Regions from separate parts of the Gracilibacillus sp. JCM 18860 genome, predicted to be linked through region 3. Evidence: predicted binding sites of a transcription regulator. Region 3 holds the regulator's gene; each other region holds the start of a gene.
The links. The regulator Rex, encoded in region 3, represses fermentation and respiration genes when NADH is low (regulators of the CRP and FNR family bind a similar motif). The targets are predictions, from matches to a motif close to TTGTGAAATATTTCACAA.

Region 1 (4,684 bases), 1.3 Mb from region 3:
TGCTTTATTTTTTGTACTATCAATTATGATGAATGGTAGTTGATAGTAGGAATTATATTAATGATCTGAACTCACTTTGTGAGACATATAGACCATTGTTAACATTGTGAAAATAAATGCTTGGATTGCTCCAATAAATAAACTAAATCCTTGCCAAGCCAACATTGGAATAATGGAGAAGGCAAAGGCAGGAATTGCTATCATTGCCATTTTAGTAATAAGAGATAATAAGATTTCACCAGCGAAAATATTACCGAAAAGACGTAGACCTAATGTAAGAGTATTAGTGAACTCTTCAATGATTTTAAATGGTAATAAAAAAGGTACTGGTCTGACATAATCTTTTGTATACTCTTTGAAACCTTTTACCTTTATCCCGTAATAGTGTGTTAACAAAATAACCATTGTTGATAAGGATAGGGTTAAGGTTGCATCTGAGGTTGGTGACTTCCACCATAATGTGTGTCCAAATGTTACCATGGTGATAACACCTAAAATATTACTTATAAAAAGAAAAACAATTAATGTTAATCCTAGTGGTAAAAATACCTTTCCTGTTTTCCAATCCATGGTATCCCCGATAATGCCTTTAACAAAATCGATAATCCATTCCATAAAGTTCTGAAATCCTTTAGGCTTCATTTGCAATCTTCTTGATGCAAAAAAGCAAATAAAGAAAACTATGACACAGGTGATAAATGTCATCAAAACCGTTGCTAGGTTAAAGTCTAACCATGGAATTCCCCATAGATCGTATAACATCGGTGATTCGTGATCCAATTGCTTCACCTCACTTCCTTGTGCTAGTCTTGTTTTCTAAATAGAGCAAAATCTATCATAATAACAACATAGGCTGTTATTAATCCAATAATTACAGATAAAAAATGGAAATGTTCTTCGAATCGCATTGCAATGAGAACTGCTAATGCTGCGGTTGCAAGTCTGGTAAATGTCCCGATTCCATTTACTCTACCGCCATCTGCTGCGGCACGACCGAATCGTTCCACTTTCCTTTGCATCAACCAAAGGTTATAAAAACTCAATGTTGTTCCTAGGAGAAGTCCGAGGAAGATACTAGTATAGGAGGTAAAACCCCAGCCTAGTACGAAAAGTGCAAGAAGGTAGAACATCCATTTACGTTGACGGGTTATCATTTTTTTGTATTGATCCATTATTCTTCGTCTCCCGTTATTTCTCTTACGTAATGAATAGTTCCGTATAAACCGGCTCCTAGACCTAAAAGTAGACCGATGATTAAAAAGAGTGGTTTTGTTGTAAAATACCGATCTAGCCAGCTACCAAGCCACAATCCAATTAATGGACCACCAGCCAATTGTGATAGGATGGCGCTTGTGATCGCTAAGCCTTGTAGTGGTCTTTTACTCCCTGGTGATGTCAAACTGCATCACTCCATATTTCACGTATACAAAAATTATGTATAGGGTAAAAAGGTTGATTTCGCGGAAAAATTCCTATATATAGAAAAATTTGTCACAGTTATGCAAACCTTATCATCTACCATCAAATAGCATACAATAGGGCACGATTATTGTCAATCCATTTTCAAGACAAAATCTCAGAATATACGGACAAGATACGAGTATTTTGTCCAAAATCCTCGAATATTCAAATCTGAGCTATTTTTTTATTGTTTTCGAACAATTTGTGACAATTATTTCGCAATTCGAAAGATTAAATGATATACACTCCATCAAGTTGCTTATTCTTGACGGAGTGTATCTTCTATCAGAATTGGTGTTTGGTATTGATATTTTTCTCCATTTGTCGTGATCACCGTGATATTTGCCACATAGCTCCCTTTAGCTGGTATCCTATCTTTCTTTAAGCTACCTTCGACCACTCCTTTTGACTGGTCGTTTAACTGTAAAATGGTTTCTTTAAATGCAAATGTTTTGTCATCATATAAATCAACCGTCACACTTTCTGCATCCTCTACCATGTACAACTGATAGTGATACTGACCATCAAATGGTTCTAAGTAGAATTCAAGTCCCATTGCCATCGGAACATCAGCTGCTTCGGTCACATACAAGTAAGGTATCGGATGATCATTGAGATAAAGATAACCTTGCAGGAAAGGTTCTGGCTGCTGCTTTGCTTGAAGTATTGCTTCTATTTCAATCTCTTTCTTTTCCCCTGGCTGTAATGTAAAGGAGCTAGGTAAATGAAAACGCAAATCCTGTGATAGCTTTGGCTGTTGAAAGCTATAGCTGATAGGCTGATCTCCTATATTCTCCACTATCATGGAATGGCTGCTTCGTTCAAGGATAGCACCACTTTTCCCAAGCTGGACAAAGGAGTGATATAGTAATGTATCTGTATTAATTGCTTCACCTATATCAACCTTTCCCGCTCCTTGCTCTGTTGGAAGAAAGCTTTCTAGTGGATCAGCTGTGGTTAATAAGGCTGCTTTCAACTGTTGAGGTGTCCAATCTGGATGTGCTTCTTTTAACAATGCTAATATTCCTGCTACATGAGGGGCGGCCATACTTGTCCCATTAAGACTTTGATAGCCATTTGGTACAGTACTCATGATGCTTGCACCAGGTGCCACTACCTCTGGCTTTATTGCCCAATTGACTGTCACGGGTCCTCTTGAACTAAAATCTGTTACGGTATCTTGAATTTTTTCATGCTTGATTTCCAAATAAGAGCCATGGGCATTCTTCAACCATTCACCTGTTTCCTTGGAAATACCAGCAACCGGAATGCTTATCTCTGCTTCGATCGCTCCTTGAAAGCTTTCTTCCTCATTATTAGCAATTAATAATGCTTTTGCTCCCCTTTTTTCAGCTTCTATGGCTAGTTTTGTGAAAGGTTGTTTTCCACGGTCGACGATTAAAATGCTATCCATCGGTAATTTGTCTTTTGCTCTATCCTCGTGAGCTATACGTAGATCTCGCTCCAATGACCAAGGAGGCGCACCTTGCATTGGCCAAAGCTCTATTTTTTTTTCTAAAAAACGATCGTATAAGTAGGGATGCTCGATTTGTGGTGTAGAGGCACCAACGGCAATGACACTATCGGCTGTTGCAGGCGATCCAACTGTCCATGGGTCTGGCCCTGTGTTACCATTGGCAATTACAACGGTAACACCTTGTTCCGTGGCACGGTTAACCGCTATCGATGTTGGCCAATCAGGTCCATTAATGGTGTTACCTAAAGATAGGTTAATGATGTCCATCTTATCTTCTACTGCTTGCTCAATTGCTGCCATTACTTGTACGGAGGTCCCAGTTCCACCTGGGCCTAATGCACGATATCCATATAGTTCAGCTTCTGGCGCAACTCCTTTCATTTCTCCATTTGCTGCAATAATTCCGGCTACATGGGTTCCGTGCAAGGTAGGTATGCCCTGTTCTTCTGTTGTTTCCATCGGATCTTGATCGAAATCAACGAGGTCATAGCCACCCTTATAGCTTTTTCGGAGATCGGGATGGTTGTAGTCAATGCCTGTGTCAATCACCCCGACTTTTACACCATCACCTGTATATGGTAGGTTTTCTGGTAGAAGAAAAGGGACACTTTGATTAATCGTTTCCTTTGTTTCCAGCGCTTGATATTTTTGAACTGGATAGCTTTGTTTAAATAGCCCTCTGTTTTTCAGTTTTTTTAACGTACGATTATCTGCCTTAATCGCAATACCATTAAAAATCGTGTCATAAATATGTAGTATCTCTACTCGTGGGTAATAGGTTTCCATTTCCTCAGCAATCTCATGTGGATTATCCTCTACTTCGATGATAAATGATTGCTCTTGTTGCTCAGGTTGTACTATCAATGTCATTAATAACCACCAAATCATGTCACGCCAACTCCTTATGTACCACTAGTGTGTACATAAATAACAATTCTATGATGTTTTTTTCCATTAGAAAAAGCCCCGAAAAAATCGGGACTTTAGAATGGTTTTGGCTTTTCAGTTGTTTGATTGAAAAAGTAGCGGATCGCATCAGCTATTCGCTCAGATGCTTTTCCGTCTCCATATGGATTAGAAGCACGTGCCATTTTGCGGTGGGCCTCTTCGTCTGATAGGAGCTCATGTGCAAGGTTAAATATGTTATCCTCTTCTGTTCCGGCAAGTTTTAATGTACCTGCCTCAATACCCTCTGGGCGTTCTGTTGTATCTCTTAGTACAAGTACTGGCACTCCTAAGGATGGAGCTTCCTCTTGTACCCCGCCTGAATCGGTTAGGATAAGGTGTGCTCTTGAAGCAAAGTTATGGAAATCAACCACACCTAATGGCTCAATTAGCGAAATGCGTGGATCATCGCCTAGAATTTCTTTTGCCGTTTCTTGTACAACAGGGTTTAAGTGAACAGGATAAACAACATGGATATCTTCGTGCTCATCCACTAATCGTTTAATGGCACGGAACATTTGTTGCATATTTTGACCTAAATTCTCACGACGGTGTGCGGTCATGAGAACGAGACGCTTACTTCCCACTTGTTCCAATACAGGATGTGTATAATCCTCGCTTACTGTAGTAGATAATGCATCAATTGCTGTATTACCAGTAATGAAAATAGTATCTTCTTTTTTGTTTTCATTTAAGAGGTTTTGCTTTGATTTTGTCGTTGGTGAGAAATGAAGATCTGCCATAACGCCTGTTAGTTGACGGTTCATTTCTTCTGGATATGGGGAGTACTTGTCCCATGTC
Region 2 (4,684 bases), 650 kb from region 3:
CGAACGGGAAGAGCTATCAACAAACAGCGGAGAAATATCGAGTTTCTTATTAACAAGTTTATCAATGGGTACGTAAATACGAAAATGGTGGATGGGTGCTTTACAGGATAGACGAGGACGTTCTAAGAGCTGAAAAGCCGAATGAAAAATGGGTAACCGATGTCACCGAATTCAAATATGGTTCCTCAAAGAAAGCGTATTCAAGTGCCATACTAGATTTGTATGATGGTTCGATTGTCAGCTATGTTTTAGGTCATTCTAATAATAATAAACTTGTATTTAAAACCGTTGATCAAGCTATTAATCTATTAGATGGGGAACATCCTCTAATTCATAGTGACCGTGGATTTCAGTATACCTCACAAGGGTTTAAAAGAAGGATAGATAGTGCAGAGATGACACATAGTATGTCTCGAGTTGGAAAGTGTATTGATAATGGTCCGATGGAATCATTTTGGGGAACTCTTAAATGCGAGAAGTATTATATACATAAGTATGAGACATTTGAGGATCTCTCAAAGCAATTGATGAATATATTCACTTTTATAACAATGAAAGATATCAAGAACGACTAAACGGCCTTAGCCCTAGGAATATAGAGCTAAAGCCGCTTAGGTCAGTTTTTATTATTTCCGCTGTCTACTTGACAGGGGGCAGTTCAAAATTTGATTGGCTTTTCCTATGTCTTTTGTTGGAATATTATGTTAACCTTTATATAAAATTCCGTAAGCTCAAGGAGGAAATAGCTTGGAAGAAGAACAGCTTAAAATCTTTGATATGAATAAAAATGAGATAGGTATCGCTACTCGAGACAATGTACATAAATTCGGCTATTGGCATGAGGTATTCCACTGTTGGTTTGTCAGTAAAGAAGAAGATACCCACTATATTCATTTGCAACGAAGAAGTAAAGAAAAGAAGGACTATCCTAACCTTTTAGATATTACAGCAGCTGGTCATTTATTGGCAGATGAAACCGTTCAGGATGGAGTAAGGGAGATAAAGGAAGAGCTAGGTATGGATATAGCTTATGAAAAATTGGTTCCATTAGGCGAATTTTCCTATAGTGTCAAGCATGGAAACCTAATCGATAACGAATTTGCTAATATTTTTTTATATAATAGCGAACATCATCTGAATGATTTTATTCTGCAAGCTGAAGAGGTGTCCGGTATGGTGAAAGCTAGAATAAAAGATTTTGAACAATTCTGGTTAGGTAAAAAAGAGAAAATTAAAATTACAGGATTTGTTTTTACTAAAGGAGAAAAGGAATGGATGGAAAAATATGTAGGAAGAGATCAGTTCGTTCCACATCAAGATTCTTTTTATCGATTCATTATTGAGAAAATAAAAGCTCAATTAACTTAACTTCGTATCCCAATAATAATGATCTTTATAATTATATAATGAAAATGATATAAATCAGAATTAAGTAAAGGGGAGGACTTGATGAGCAATAGAGAAACAGCTGAACAAAAAAGAGAAAGGCTAAGGCAATCGGAATTAAAGAATAATCCAACAACTAATGTGAGTGATGGTTTTAGTAGAGCGCAGAATGGAAGTTTGGTTGATTTGGTCGGAAGCTTGGGCTGGAAAGGGACTGGTATTCTTCTTATTATTATGGTCGTGGGTTTTATTATTTTTCTAGTCTTCTTCCGTTAACTTTGTTAGGAGTAATTCTTCCAATTGTAGGAGTAGAGGCTGATGTATAAATAAAGCAGGGGAGCAGGTGTCTATTTCATGAAAAATGCATGGATTATCTCATTTATTCGAATTCCGTTGTTGATTGTTACGTTATTTTTTGTTTTCATACTATTAAAAATATTGGGCTTTGAACCTAATTTTTTCTTTTTACCTGATTTATCGGTCATTTACTTTACTGTTGTCAATTTGATTTGCTACGTGCTTTTATATCGAATACTTAAAAAAGAAGGACGTTCTATAAAAAATTTATTAGATTTTCATCCAAATCGTATAGGGAAAGATATTTTGTACGGTTTATTTTGGCTTTTTATTTTGTATATTCCATTTGTGATAGCTGTTATTGGAACCATGTTTATTATGTATGGCACTGAGTTTATCCACCATTTTCAAACGGTTTTTGCTGGAAATGTGGAGAATTATTCTTTCACACGACCAAGATGGCTTATATGGTTTGCCGCATGTATATCATTAATTTTCCCTTTTCTAAATGCACCGATTGAAGAGCTAATGTACCGTGGATATGCACAACGAAAGTTTATAATAAAATATAAAAGAGTATGGATTAGTATTATAATTCCTTCCATTGGTTTTGCATTACAGCACGTTATGCTAGCAGCAAGTATACAGGGTGCTATTGTCTATGCAGTGGCATTCTTTGTATGGGGATTAGGCAGTGGGTTTATTTACCTTAAACAAAAAAGATTATTTCCTCTAATCATTTGTCATTTTATTGTAAACATCGCATTTAGTATACTTCCAATTATTTTTCTTATAACAGGAGATTATTAACAATCAAGGATTTGTGCTCTTATGGACATATTTGTTGTGAAACCTGATGCTTAGGCTACTCGTATGCAATAGTATAAATATTAAGGAGTGAAGTAAATGAGTATTGTATCTAGTCAAGGAGATTCCATAACTGTTGTATTTGTGTATCAAAAAAATGAACAAACTGAAGAGTTGACACTTCATTCTGCCCAACTATTAGCATTATTAAACTCAAAACAAGTTTGGATTGAAGCATTTCATGCTAACTTAAAAGTAGAAAACACTGTTTGGTCTTACGCCAATGGAAAGGTTTCTTTACAAGTTTATCTAAAATAAATACTAAGTATTTTAGCAAGTAAATGATAAAAAACCGTGTTGGTAGAATATCTCGATTTATTTAAAAAGTTTCCTGGAAATGTGTTATCAAGAGACTGTTCCCTTTAGGAAAGTCTCTTTTTTCTTTAGAAGTATGATGATATTGATGTCATCTTTAAGTGACAAAAATCACATCGAATTTCATCGAGAATGATTATCATTAATGAAAGAACTTCTGGAGGAATAATGATGAGGGAAAATCAAAATAGCTATATTGAACTGGATGTTAGAGAAGATCTTCGATTAAATAAAGAACCCTTTCAAAAGATTATGAATGCCGTCAAGTCGTTAGATCACGACCAGGCTTTTATTTTACATGCCCCATTTAAACCATTTCCTCTCTTTAAGATAATGGAGAGAAGAGGTTTTACCTATGAGGCAGAAAAAATCGGTCATAAGCATTGGGTTGTCACATTTCGTCATAGGGGAGGTGAAGGGGAATGATTCAATTAGATAACAGAGGTCTTCAACCACCTCAGCCGATGATTCGAACATTGGAAAAATTAGAGGAATTAACATCTGGTGAAAAGCTTATGATCATCAATGATCGCAGACCAATGTTTTTGTTTCAAGAATTGGATGAACAAGGAATCCATTATGAATGTGAAGCACAATCGGATGGTAGCTACATTATCACGATTTATAAATAAAGGTGATGAACGATGAATAATTCCTTTTCTCATGTAAATATAAAACTAGCACTAGCCTTTATTCTAACAAGTTTTCTAGGACTGGTAGCTTCGCAATTTATTTTATTTTGGAATTCAGAATGGTTGATCCATGGCTATTTTCGAATTCCGAGCTTATGGATGGCGTTTCATTTATTAATATTAGGCTTTGCTGTAATGGTTGTCATGGGCGCTATGTATCAAATGATTCCAGTGGTACTGTTGACGCCCATTTGGAATGAACGTTTCGGATTTTATCAATACATTATCACTATATCCGGTATCCTAATATTAAGTATTCAGCTTGGTCTTAAGCCTAGTATTGCTTTCTATGGCGGGGCAATAACGATAATTGGAATTCTAATGTTTTTATTTCAAATGTACCTGACAATAAAAGCACAGAAACAAAAAAATAGGATAACAGGGCTAGTGGTTGGGGCACTTACTTTCCTTTTTCTCACGATAATAGCTGGATTCCTGCTTGCTTGGAATATTGGCAATGGGGAGATTCTACGTCATGAAAGTATTTTTTCGTCCCATTTATTGTTTGGGCTTACCGGGTGGTTTACTCTATTAATTATTGGTTTTTCCTATAAGCTTGTTCCGATGTTTAGCCTTGCTCACGGGTTTTCGATGAGGTGGATAAAAAAAGCTTATTTTATCTATCTTCTTGGTATGTTCTTTTTAATTCTATCCTTTTGGATGAATGATTCAACCTTAAGCCAAATCGGTTGGTTATTACTATGGATCGGCTTTACGTTATTTTTATTAGATATTCGAGAAATGCTTGCAAAAAGATTACGAAGACAATTAGATAGATCCTTTCGATTTGCTTTAATGGCAATATATTTTGGCTCGGTTATTCATTTCCTAGCATTTATAGTTAGTTTAATGAAAGCAAATGCCGTTATATGGGGAGTGCTTATTTATCTATATATAATGACATGGATTATTTTTAGTATATTAGGTTATTTAAAGAAAATCGTTCCCGTTCTATGGTGGACATTAAAATATGATAAAAAAATAGGCAAAGAACAAGTTCCAGCCTTAAAAGATTTAATAAATGAAAAGAATGACATCATCATCTATTGTAGCTTTCTCATTGGAATAGTTGGAACAGTAATAGCTTTCTTGACTGAAAATATTCTGCTTATGCAGTTTTTTCAAGG
Region 3 (4,684 bases):
GGCATTTCCAAACAGCCGTACTAGTATGAGTTTTTATTATTGTAGGAACCCTAATAAAGTGTGGTTTCAATAAAAGGGGTTTTGAGCTTCGTGGAGTAAGCAGAGGGACACCATCTATTATTTTTAAGAACAACACATTTATTTAAAAATAACTTTAGACGAACTATTTCAATTTTATTCTAAAATTATGTTAAAATACGTATCATGTAAGAAAAAAATAAAAAGGAGTCGTTTGAATTTGCCTGCCAAGTATATTTATATAATTCTTACCTATGTTGCGGTACAATTGTCAGCTTTTCTTGTTATACCATTTCGGTTGTACACAAACGTAGATCCATTAACATTAATGGTTGGATGGAATATCGGTAGCTTCGTTCTTGCTTTGATTATCTCTTGCTATTTACTAAGAGATGAAATCAATTCTTTCTTTCAATCACGGGATAAAAGAATTGGACAAATTGTATTATGGACAATACTCGGTTTCTTCTTAGTATTAATTGCTCAGGTAGCATCCACCGTCATTGAACGTTTTGTATTTGGTGCACCAGTTGGTTCTGAAAATACGATGCAATTGATGCAAGTAGCGAGACAAGCACCAATATTTATTATTCTTATTTCTATTTTAGGTCCAATCCTGGAGGAGCTCGTATTCCGTAAAGCGATTTTTGGTTCCCTATATAAAAAAATGAACTTCTTCTTTGCCGGAATTATTTCAGGGGTTTTATTTGCTGTCTTGCATAACGATTTCAGTCATCTCTTAACCTATATAGCAGTTGCATTTGTGCTTGCCTTTATCTATGTCGAAACCAAAAGAATTCTCGTACCTATTCTTGCACATATGGCGATGAACACATTTGCAGTCATTGGGCAATTATCACTTGATCCAGAAGAAATGGAACAAATGCTAGAACAGGTACAGTTCATCTTAGTTGGGGGCTTTTAAAAACATGAGATTTTCACCATTGGGCTCTGCCATCATCTATTTCATTTTGGGCTCATTATTTATCTATATTGGCATAAAATCTGCCGATGATACGGTATTTAATTTCATTACACTTGCATTAGCGTTTTTTGCTACCATTGATTTCGTTGTTGCAATACGACTAGTAAGCTTACATTTTAAAATTAAAAAGGCGAAGAAAAAATAAGAAGTGCCTCTCATCAGCACTTCTTATTTTTCCTCTATTTCTAATGGATAATGCTTCATAAAATAAACGAGTGACTGCAGCTCTACTGATAGGTCAATATGGTGGACGCGAACATTATCTGGAACGGTAATCCTTGCAGGGGTAAAGTTTAAGATACCTTTTATTCCTGCTTTCACCAGTCGATCTGCCATAGACTGCGCTTCAGAAACTGGTACGGTAAGAATAGCTACCTGAATATCTCCTATTTTTTCTTCTAATTCATCTATATGATGAACATTGACATTTCGAATCTCTGTTCCTACCTTGATTGGATCCGCATCAAATGCCACTTCTATCTTCGTATTATTGTTTTTGGTAAAATTATAATTTAAAAAAGCGGTTCCTAAATTCCCGACACCAATCAGGACAACAGGCGTATTCTCATCCTGGTCTAAGGTTTTACGGAAAAAGCCGAGTAAGTAATCGACATTGTAGCCATATCCTTTTTTTCCTAATGCACCAAAATACGAAAAATCTCTGCGAATGGTAGCAGAGTCGACCTTCATTGCAAGACTAAGTTCCTTTGATGAGACACGGTCTTTACCTTGGATATGTAAATTATTCAAAAAACGATAATATAAAGGTAATCGCTTCGCTGTAGCTTGTGGAATTTTATGTTGATTAGGCATCCTCTATTCCCCTTATTTCTTCATTAAATATTATTCTCTCTTTATTCTAACAGAAAAAAAGAAAAAAGTCGTGAAATTGTTCACTTGTCTATCTACTTCCCTTACTTGCAGTTCGTTCGCCTTTTAGATACACTTACATCATTGAGGTGAACGATGATGATTTATTTACAGGTGAACAATTTAACCAAACGATTTGGTGCTGAGCTGATCTTATCTAATATAAAACTAGAAATTAAACAAAATGACCGGATTGCCATTGTTGGTCGAAATGGTGCGGGAAAATCTACCTTATTAAATATAATTGCAGGTAACCTTAGCTATGATGAAGGAGAGATCCATAAACCAAAGGATGTTACCTTAGGATATCTTGCCCAACATACGGGACTTGATTCTACAGAAACGATCTGGGATGAAATGTTAAAGATCTTTTCCCATTTGTTAAAGGAAGAAAAGGAACTGAGAAGCATGGAACAGCAAATGGGAGATTCTGATCTATTAGCAGATACAGAAAAATATCAACAACTACTAGTAAGCTATGACCGCAAACAAGAAGCATTTAAGCAAGCTGGTGGCTATGAATATGAGCCTGAAATCAAAGCCGTTCTAAACGGTCTAGATTTTCCTGAATCCATGTGGGACACATCGATTGCCACATTAAGTGGTGGTCAGAAGACGAGACTCGCCCTTGGAAAGCTTCTTCTAACAAAACCTAATGTACTAATACTAGATGAGCCAACCAATCATCTAGATATTCAAACCTTAACATGGCTTGAAGGCTATCTAAACAGCTATCAAGGTGCCGTTGTGATCGTATCCCATGACCGATACTTCCTTGATAAAACGGTTCAAATTGTCTATGAAATTTCGCGTCATGAATCGAAGAAGTATCACGGTAATTACAGTAAATATTTAAAGCAAAAAGCAGCCAATTATGAACGTGATAGGAAGCTTTACGAAAAACAACAAACCGAAATAAAGCGAATGGAAGATTTTATACAGAAAAATATTGTGAGAGCCTCCACGACGAAAAGAGCACAAAGCAGACGCAAACAGTTAGAAAAAATGGAAGTAATGGACAAGCCACTTGGTGATGAGGGCTCTGCCAAATTTAGTTTCAACGTGGAGCGTAGGAGCGGTAATGATGTCCTCAAGGTAAATGACCTAGCATTCCGTTATAACAATGCTGAGCCCTTTACTTTTGAAAATCTTAATCTTGAGCTAACCCGTGGTGAGAGCATGGCCCTTGTTGGCCCAAATGGTGTCGGAAAATCTACATTATTAAAAAATATAATCGGCGAACTAGATCCTGATAAGGGTGCCATACAACTAGGTGCTAATGTGAAAATTGGCTACTATGATCAGGAACAGACACAACTGCATCATGAAAAGAATGTCCTAAGTGAACTTTGGGATGATTATCCGCTTATGAACGAAAAGGATATACGAACCATTCTAGGAAACTTTCTTTTTAGTGGAGATGATGTACTACGGCCAGTATCAGCTCTTAGTGGTGGGGAAAAGGCTCGGCTCGCGCTTGCTAAATTAATGATGGAAAAGGCCAATTTATTAATTTTAGACGAGCCGACCAACCATTTAGACTTAGATAGTAAAGAAATATTGGAATCTGCCCTTATCGATTATCCTGGCACGATATTGTTCGTTTCCCATGATCGCTACTTTATTAATAAGCTGGCGACACAGGTACTAGAAATGCAACCACAGCACACGACGGTATATTTAGGTGATTATGATTATTATGTAGAGAAAAAACAAGAGGAAAAAGAGCTGGAAGAACTGAAAAGGGAGCAATCCAAAGAAATAGACACGAAGCCAAGCACGAAATCGGATTTTAAAAAAGAAAAAGAATTAAAAAGAGAACAACGGAAAAAAGAAAGAAGAATAAGGGAAATTGAAGCGGAAATGGAAGAACTAGAAACCGCTCTTGCAGCTCTTGAAGCACAATTATGTCTTCCAGAAGTGTACCAGGATCACGAGAAGTCATTGCAGCTTACAACGGAAAGTGAGGAATTAAAAAAACAAATGGAAAAACATATGGAAGAGTGGGAATCCTTACACATGGACGAATGAATCCTATTAAAAATGTGAAACTTTTTATCATTTTAATCGTCTAATATAGAGGTGGAAACTTTTCAACAAAATACTACAAAAAGTTAGAATAATAGACAATAAGTGAGGTATGGATAATATTGAGTGAACTTAGATCAGAACGAAGAAGAAAACAAAAACAGAAGCCGAAAAAGTGGAAGAAACGAATTATTTGGATTTTATTATTGATGCTTATTGCCATTATCGCCTATGCTATCTACTTTTTTACCCAAATTTTTGATGCAGCCAAGGATTCACACGTTGAATTAGATCGGCCAGACGGGAAATCAGAGCTAAGAGACGAAGCGGTCACCATTGGAGATGACCCTTTCTCGATTTTACTAATTGGGGTAGAGGATTATGAAACAGATGGAAAAAACGGTCGTGCCGATACACAAATTGTCGTCACACTGAACCCGGACACAGATCAAATGACCATGACTACTGTGCCACGGGATTCACAGGTAGAATTTACAGCGGAGGAAGCGGGGCAATATGCTGGCTCCCACAAAATCAATGCAGCCTATACCTATGGCTCAATAACTGACTATGGTCCGAATAAGCTAACCGTAGAAAAAGTCGAACAATTACTCGATATACCAATCGATGAATATGTCACGGTTAACTTCGATGGATTCCGAGACATTGTCGATGCACTTGGTGGAGTTACTGTTGATATTAAAGAACCATTCTATGAGAAAAATATTTATGCTGGGGGGGAACGAATATACTTTGAACAAGGTCCAGCAAAATTAAATGGTG
Region 4 (4,684 bases), 510 kb from region 3:
TGGATACTGAATATACATCGCAAACCCGGATCCAGCAATTAAGATATAGGCTAGTACTGGTACACTATTCGCTAGCATTAATGCCAAGCCGAATGCACCAACCATGACAACTCCACAAATAGCAAGCACCGGTTTTCTCTCGATATCTTTATTTCCAATTCGGATTCCAGCAAATGTCCCCATTATTCCAAAACCAGAGATTAATAGGTTCGTAAGAGAGCCATTTAATAATGTATATTGATCAAAAATCGTTTTAAAGCTTACAAGAGAGGAAACATATAAGGTTAAAAACGCAGCAAAGGCTAAGCCATAACGCCAAATAAAACTATCCTTCAGTGCATCTTTATATCCATAGCTGTCGCCTTGGAATGCCTCTTTTGTTTCAAAGTTTTCTGCCTTGATTAGCCAACCAATAAAAAATACGAGTGTTAGTGAGGCAAAAAAGGTAAGTGTAAGGCGCCAATTCGCAATCATTTGATTGGAAAATAGAGTAAATAACATCGCCACGATAAAGGCACCCGCATTATAAGCAACCGTATTTGCTGCATTGATACGGAGCTTTGTTTTCGGGTTAGTAATATAGTGTGCTACTACTGGATTCATATAAATGATAACCATGGATCCACCTACAGCCATTATCATTCTAGCAATGGTATAAGCCCAATAGTTTGGCAAATAAATAGCAACAAGCCCCATCGTCAACAAAGCAATCGCTATGCCTGCAGCTTTTTTTGGACCTAATTTCATTAAGACGACAGCTGCTAATATATTGGCAAAAACACGAGCGGTTGTGATGGAATAATTGACTAACTCAGCTATCAGCGGATCAACTGGGCCATTAAAAAAAGTTTGGGTAATTTGCGGGGTTAAAGAAGACCCCGCTACCCAATTCATTGCAAATGTCACATAGGCTAGCCATAATACAGCCATCATAAAATAACCATTTCGGGCATTTTTCTTCATTTTCATTTCTTCACCCTTCTAACTTTTTACTATTCTAGTGGTGCGATGGTCTCCTTTAATACAGCTGTAGAGTGCTCCAATTGTTCTCTTTCCTTATCGCTTAGCTCAATCTCCATCACTTCTCGAATCCCACTTCGATTAATAACAGCAGGGACACCTATATATACATCCTTTTGACCGTATTCTCCGTCTAGATAAGCAGATACAGTTAAGATAGAATTCTCATTGTGCAAAATCGCTTTGGTGATGCGCATAAGGGACATCCCGATCCCGTAGTTCGTGGCTCCTTTTCGTTCAATAATGTGATATGCCGCATCACGTACATTCGTAAAGATTTCGTCTAAGCAAGCTTGATTTTCCTCTCTCCTTGCAATCATTGTTTCTAATCTTTCAGCACCTATCATGGCACTGCTCCATACTGGTAATTCTGTATCTCCATGTTCACCAATAATATAGGCATGAACATTTCTCGTATCAACATTGAAATACTCTCCAAGACTGAAGCGAAGACGAGCAGAATCTAGTACGGTTCCAGATCCGATGACCCGCTCTTTAGAAAGTCCAGATTCCTTCCACGTGACGTAAGTTAAAATATCCACAGGATTTGTGGCGACTAGAAAGATCCCATCAAATCCATTTCCCATGACATTTTGGACGATTTTCTTAAAAATCCTCGTGTTTTTTTCGACTAATTGCAGGCGAGTTTCCCCTGGCTTTTGGGCTAAGCCTGCCGTGATCACAACGAGATCGGCATCCTTGCAATCCTTATAGCTCCCATTCCAAACCTTTAATGGAGAAGGAGAGAAGGCCATGCCATGATTGAGGTCTCTTACTTCCCCTTCTGCTTTTGCTTCATTAACATCAATAAGAACTAACTCCTCCGCTACCCCTTGATTAATCATTGAATAAGCATAGCTACAGCCTACTGCTCCAGCACCAATTAAGACGACACGATTGATTTTTTCGTTAAACATAATGAATTTCTCCCTTCAGTCAAATCTTCTATCATGATCATAATGGCCAAAAATGAATTATTTTCTACAACATTAGTATAACATGTTATTTGTGAAATATTTCACAATATTTGTGAGAAATTTGTGAACTTTGTTTTTTTGATTATAAGCATTTTATTAGTAAACACTTACATTTATCGTGTTTTAAGTGATGTGATAGTAGGAATATAATTAACATTTATTGTGATTATATTCACAATAAATAATAAAGAGAGGATAGCTCTACCCTCTCTTTCATGTTAAGGCTTTTGCGCAACGATAATGTAGATTTCTTCTTTCGGATATCTTTCTATTACTTCGAGTCCAGTATTTCGTATTTTTTCTTCCATCATGGTGGAGGAAATTCTCGGATGATGAGGAGCAGGGCTGTCCTTTTTTTCGAATTCTACACAGACAAAATATCCACCTGATTTAAGCACTCGCTTAATTTGCTGAAGTGATTCAGATAATGGCTCAATTTCATGAAGTACTAAAGAAGCTATCGAGAAATCAATAGAATGGCTTGGTAATGAAATATCTTCGATTCGGCTATTAATTGTTTGAATGTTGGTGAGATGCTCTTTTTTTGCTTTGGAATGGATCAATGCTAGCATTTGGTCATCTATATCCAGTGCAAACACAGACCCTTTTACCCTCTTAGCTGCTGGAATTGTCAAATATCCTGTCCCTGCACCAAGGTCTAAAAAAGTATCAGTTTGTTGAATAGGTAGCATATCTAAAAGCTCTTCTGGCAATATACCTCCTCTTTTTTCCGGATTTTCGAGAAATTCAACCTTTTTCATAAAATGCTTTTTTCCTTCCATCCTGTCTTCCTCCCTTTTCTTTAAAAATCCTCATTTACAAGGTCTCCCACTATCGTACTTGCCGCTATACTGCCCTGAGCAGCAGCAGTAATTAGTTGAGGAGGCGCTTGTAAAGATAGGTCACCACATGCATAGACTCCTTCTATGTTCGTGCGTCCGACCTTATCTGTTTGGATGCCACCCATCTCATTGATCTCACAACCTATCGTCTGTCCTAATGTTGATGCTTGCTCGAGCCTTGTTGCAACAAAGCCCCCTTCTCTTTCGATTTCTTGCCCATTTTGAAAGATAACCCTTTGCAGCTGTCCATTTTCTCCTTGTAAACTCTTAATTCCATCCTCTATCACTTTTATCTCATTTTTTGCTAATAATTGTCTTTGTTCATCAGTAAAGTGATTTTTTCCGTTTGTACAAACAACCAAATCCTTACTCCAATTGAAGATCATTTTCGTATAATGAAAGATTCGTTCGTCTTCTGAAATGACTACTAATGGGCGATCTCTTAATTCCCAACCATCACAAAATGGACAGGTGAAGACGCTCTTTCCATAAAAATGGTGAATACCTTCTATATTTGGCATGCCATCTCTAAGTCCTGTCGACAAAATTACCTTTCTTGCGTAAAAGGATTGCCCGTTATCTGTTTGAATTTGAAAAGACAGACCCTCCTTCTTCATATCCTTCACTCGCTCTTTATGAATAGATATGTTGGGGTATTTCTTTAAATCCTGTACTGCCAATTGTTTAAATTCTGAAGGCTTGATTCCATCTCTTGTTATAAAACCATGAGATTCATTTGTGACAGCATTTCTAGGCTTGTCCTCATCAAATAAGATAACCTTCTTTCTTGCTCTTCCTAAAACTAACGCAGCATTTAAACCAGCTGGGCCACCACCAATAATGATACAATCATACAGCATTTCTATTACCTCCTTAAATAAAATACATTAAAGACTCTTAATATCTATAATTGGATTAAAGGGAGATTGCCATCAGTGGAGTGTTGCATTCTCCCCACTAATGGTTAGCGTATTGATAAGGGGATAGTGATGATGCATCACCTTTTTTATTTGCTTGTCTCTTCCATTTTTTTCGCAATATTGATAATATACGTCTTGTCTAATTGATCTTTCATCTTTTTCTCTGCATTAATCATTTCCCTTTCAATGAGGCAATCTTCATTTCTTTGTTCCTCATGATCCAATGAACAGCTAAATAAGGTGGTTTTCCCTTCTATCGCATAGATCACATCAAGGAAGGAAATTTCCTGATAGTTTCTTACAATACGGTATCCTCCCTTAACACCTGGGGTTGATTCAATCAGACCTGCTTTGACAAGCTTCGTTAATATCTTAGAGAGGTAGGTTGGGGAAAGGTTTTGGATTTTAGCCAATTGCTCTACTCCAACGGACTCCCTCTTCTCGGTTAACGTCAAATATACCATGGTGTGTAACGCATAATTTGTTGCTCTTGAATATTTCATCACGCATTCTCCTATAAAAATCTATTATAGACCTTTAATGTCTGTAATAGATTATAAAGAAACATCAAATAAAAGGCAAACAATTTGTTTATCTTACCATTGCATAAACAACCACACTAATTTTTACTTCATTTTCTCTATCTCTTGTTTAAAAACTTCCATACTTTTCTCGATATAATCATTAATCACTTTTATCTCTTCCGGGCTGTAATTAGCAACCACTTTCCCCATTTCCTGTCCAAATGATTGAAAAACCGCTCCTAATTCTGAACCTACTTTTTTGACATTTGCTTTAATGATAACTTTTCTTCGATCCTCTGTAGGCCTTTCTCTAAAAACAAAACCTTTCCTTGCAAGTCGGTCGACAACGGTTGTTACCATTCCTGTTGATAAGCCAGTTTTCGAAGCTATCTCACCGGCAG

Region 1: ACZ5R4_RS16195 (AtpZ/AtpI family protein) is a predicted target of Rex. The motif match lies at 1,666-1,683, and genes of this name have one in related genera.
Region 2: ACZ5R4_RS06305 (DUF2249 domain-containing protein) is a predicted target of Rex. The motif match lies at 2,965-2,982, and genes of this name have one in related genera.
Region 4: ACZ5R4_RS11960 (L-lactate dehydrogenase) is a predicted target of Rex. The motif match lies at 2,027-2,044, and genes of this name have one in related genera.

What each region holds. Positions count from the first base shown of each region.
Region 1 is NZ_AP043868.1:3,201,596-3,206,279, reverse strand. Features, by position in the region: gene atpB (F0F1 ATP synthase subunit A) at 58-780, opposite strand; gene ACZ5R4_RS16200 (ATP synthase subunit I) at 804-1,172, opposite strand; gene ACZ5R4_RS16195 (AtpZ/AtpI family protein) at 1,172-1,399, opposite strand; gene ACZ5R4_RS16190 (S8 family serine peptidase) at 1,721-3,826, opposite strand; gene wecB (non-hydrolyzing UDP-N-acetylglucosamine 2-epimerase) at 3,922-4,684, opposite strand, start outside.
Region 2 is NZ_AP043868.1:1,210,713-1,215,396, reverse strand. Features, by position in the region: partial or broken gene ACZ5R4_RS06330 (IS3 family transposase) at 1-615, shown strand, start outside; gene ACZ5R4_RS06325 (NUDIX domain-containing protein) at 748-1,368, shown strand; gene ACZ5R4_RS06320 (DUF6366 family protein) at 1,450-1,662, shown strand; gene ACZ5R4_RS06315 (CPBP family intramembrane glutamic endopeptidase) at 1,741-2,493, shown strand; gene ACZ5R4_RS06310 (hypothetical protein) at 2,590-2,808, shown strand; gene ACZ5R4_RS06305 (DUF2249 domain-containing protein) at 3,037-3,291, shown strand; gene ACZ5R4_RS06300 (DUF2249 domain-containing protein) at 3,291-3,497, shown strand; gene ACZ5R4_RS06295 (hypothetical protein) at 3,510-4,684, shown strand, end outside.
Region 3 is NZ_AP043868.1:1,860,700-1,865,383, forward strand. Features, by position in the region: gene ACZ5R4_RS09455 (CPBP family intramembrane glutamic endopeptidase) at 239-943, shown strand; gene ACZ5R4_RS09460 (DUF4305 domain-containing protein) at 948-1,148, shown strand; gene ACZ5R4_RS09465 (redox-sensing transcriptional repressor Rex) at 1,172-1,816, opposite strand; gene ACZ5R4_RS09470 (ABC-F family ATP-binding cassette domain-containing protein) at 1,973-3,904, shown strand; gene ACZ5R4_RS09475 (LCP family protein) at 4,024-4,684, shown strand, end outside.
Region 4 is NZ_AP043868.1:2,366,788-2,371,471, forward strand. Features, by position in the region: gene ACZ5R4_RS11955 (MFS transporter) at 1-969, opposite strand, end outside; gene ACZ5R4_RS11960 (L-lactate dehydrogenase) at 993-1,937, opposite strand; gene ACZ5R4_RS11965 (class I SAM-dependent methyltransferase) at 2,216-2,779, opposite strand; gene ACZ5R4_RS11970 (NAD(P)/FAD-dependent oxidoreductase) at 2,800-3,699, opposite strand; gene ACZ5R4_RS11975 (Rrf2 family transcriptional regulator) at 3,846-4,262, opposite strand; gene ACZ5R4_RS11980 (MarR family winged helix-turn-helix transcriptional regulator) at 4,386-4,684, opposite strand, start outside.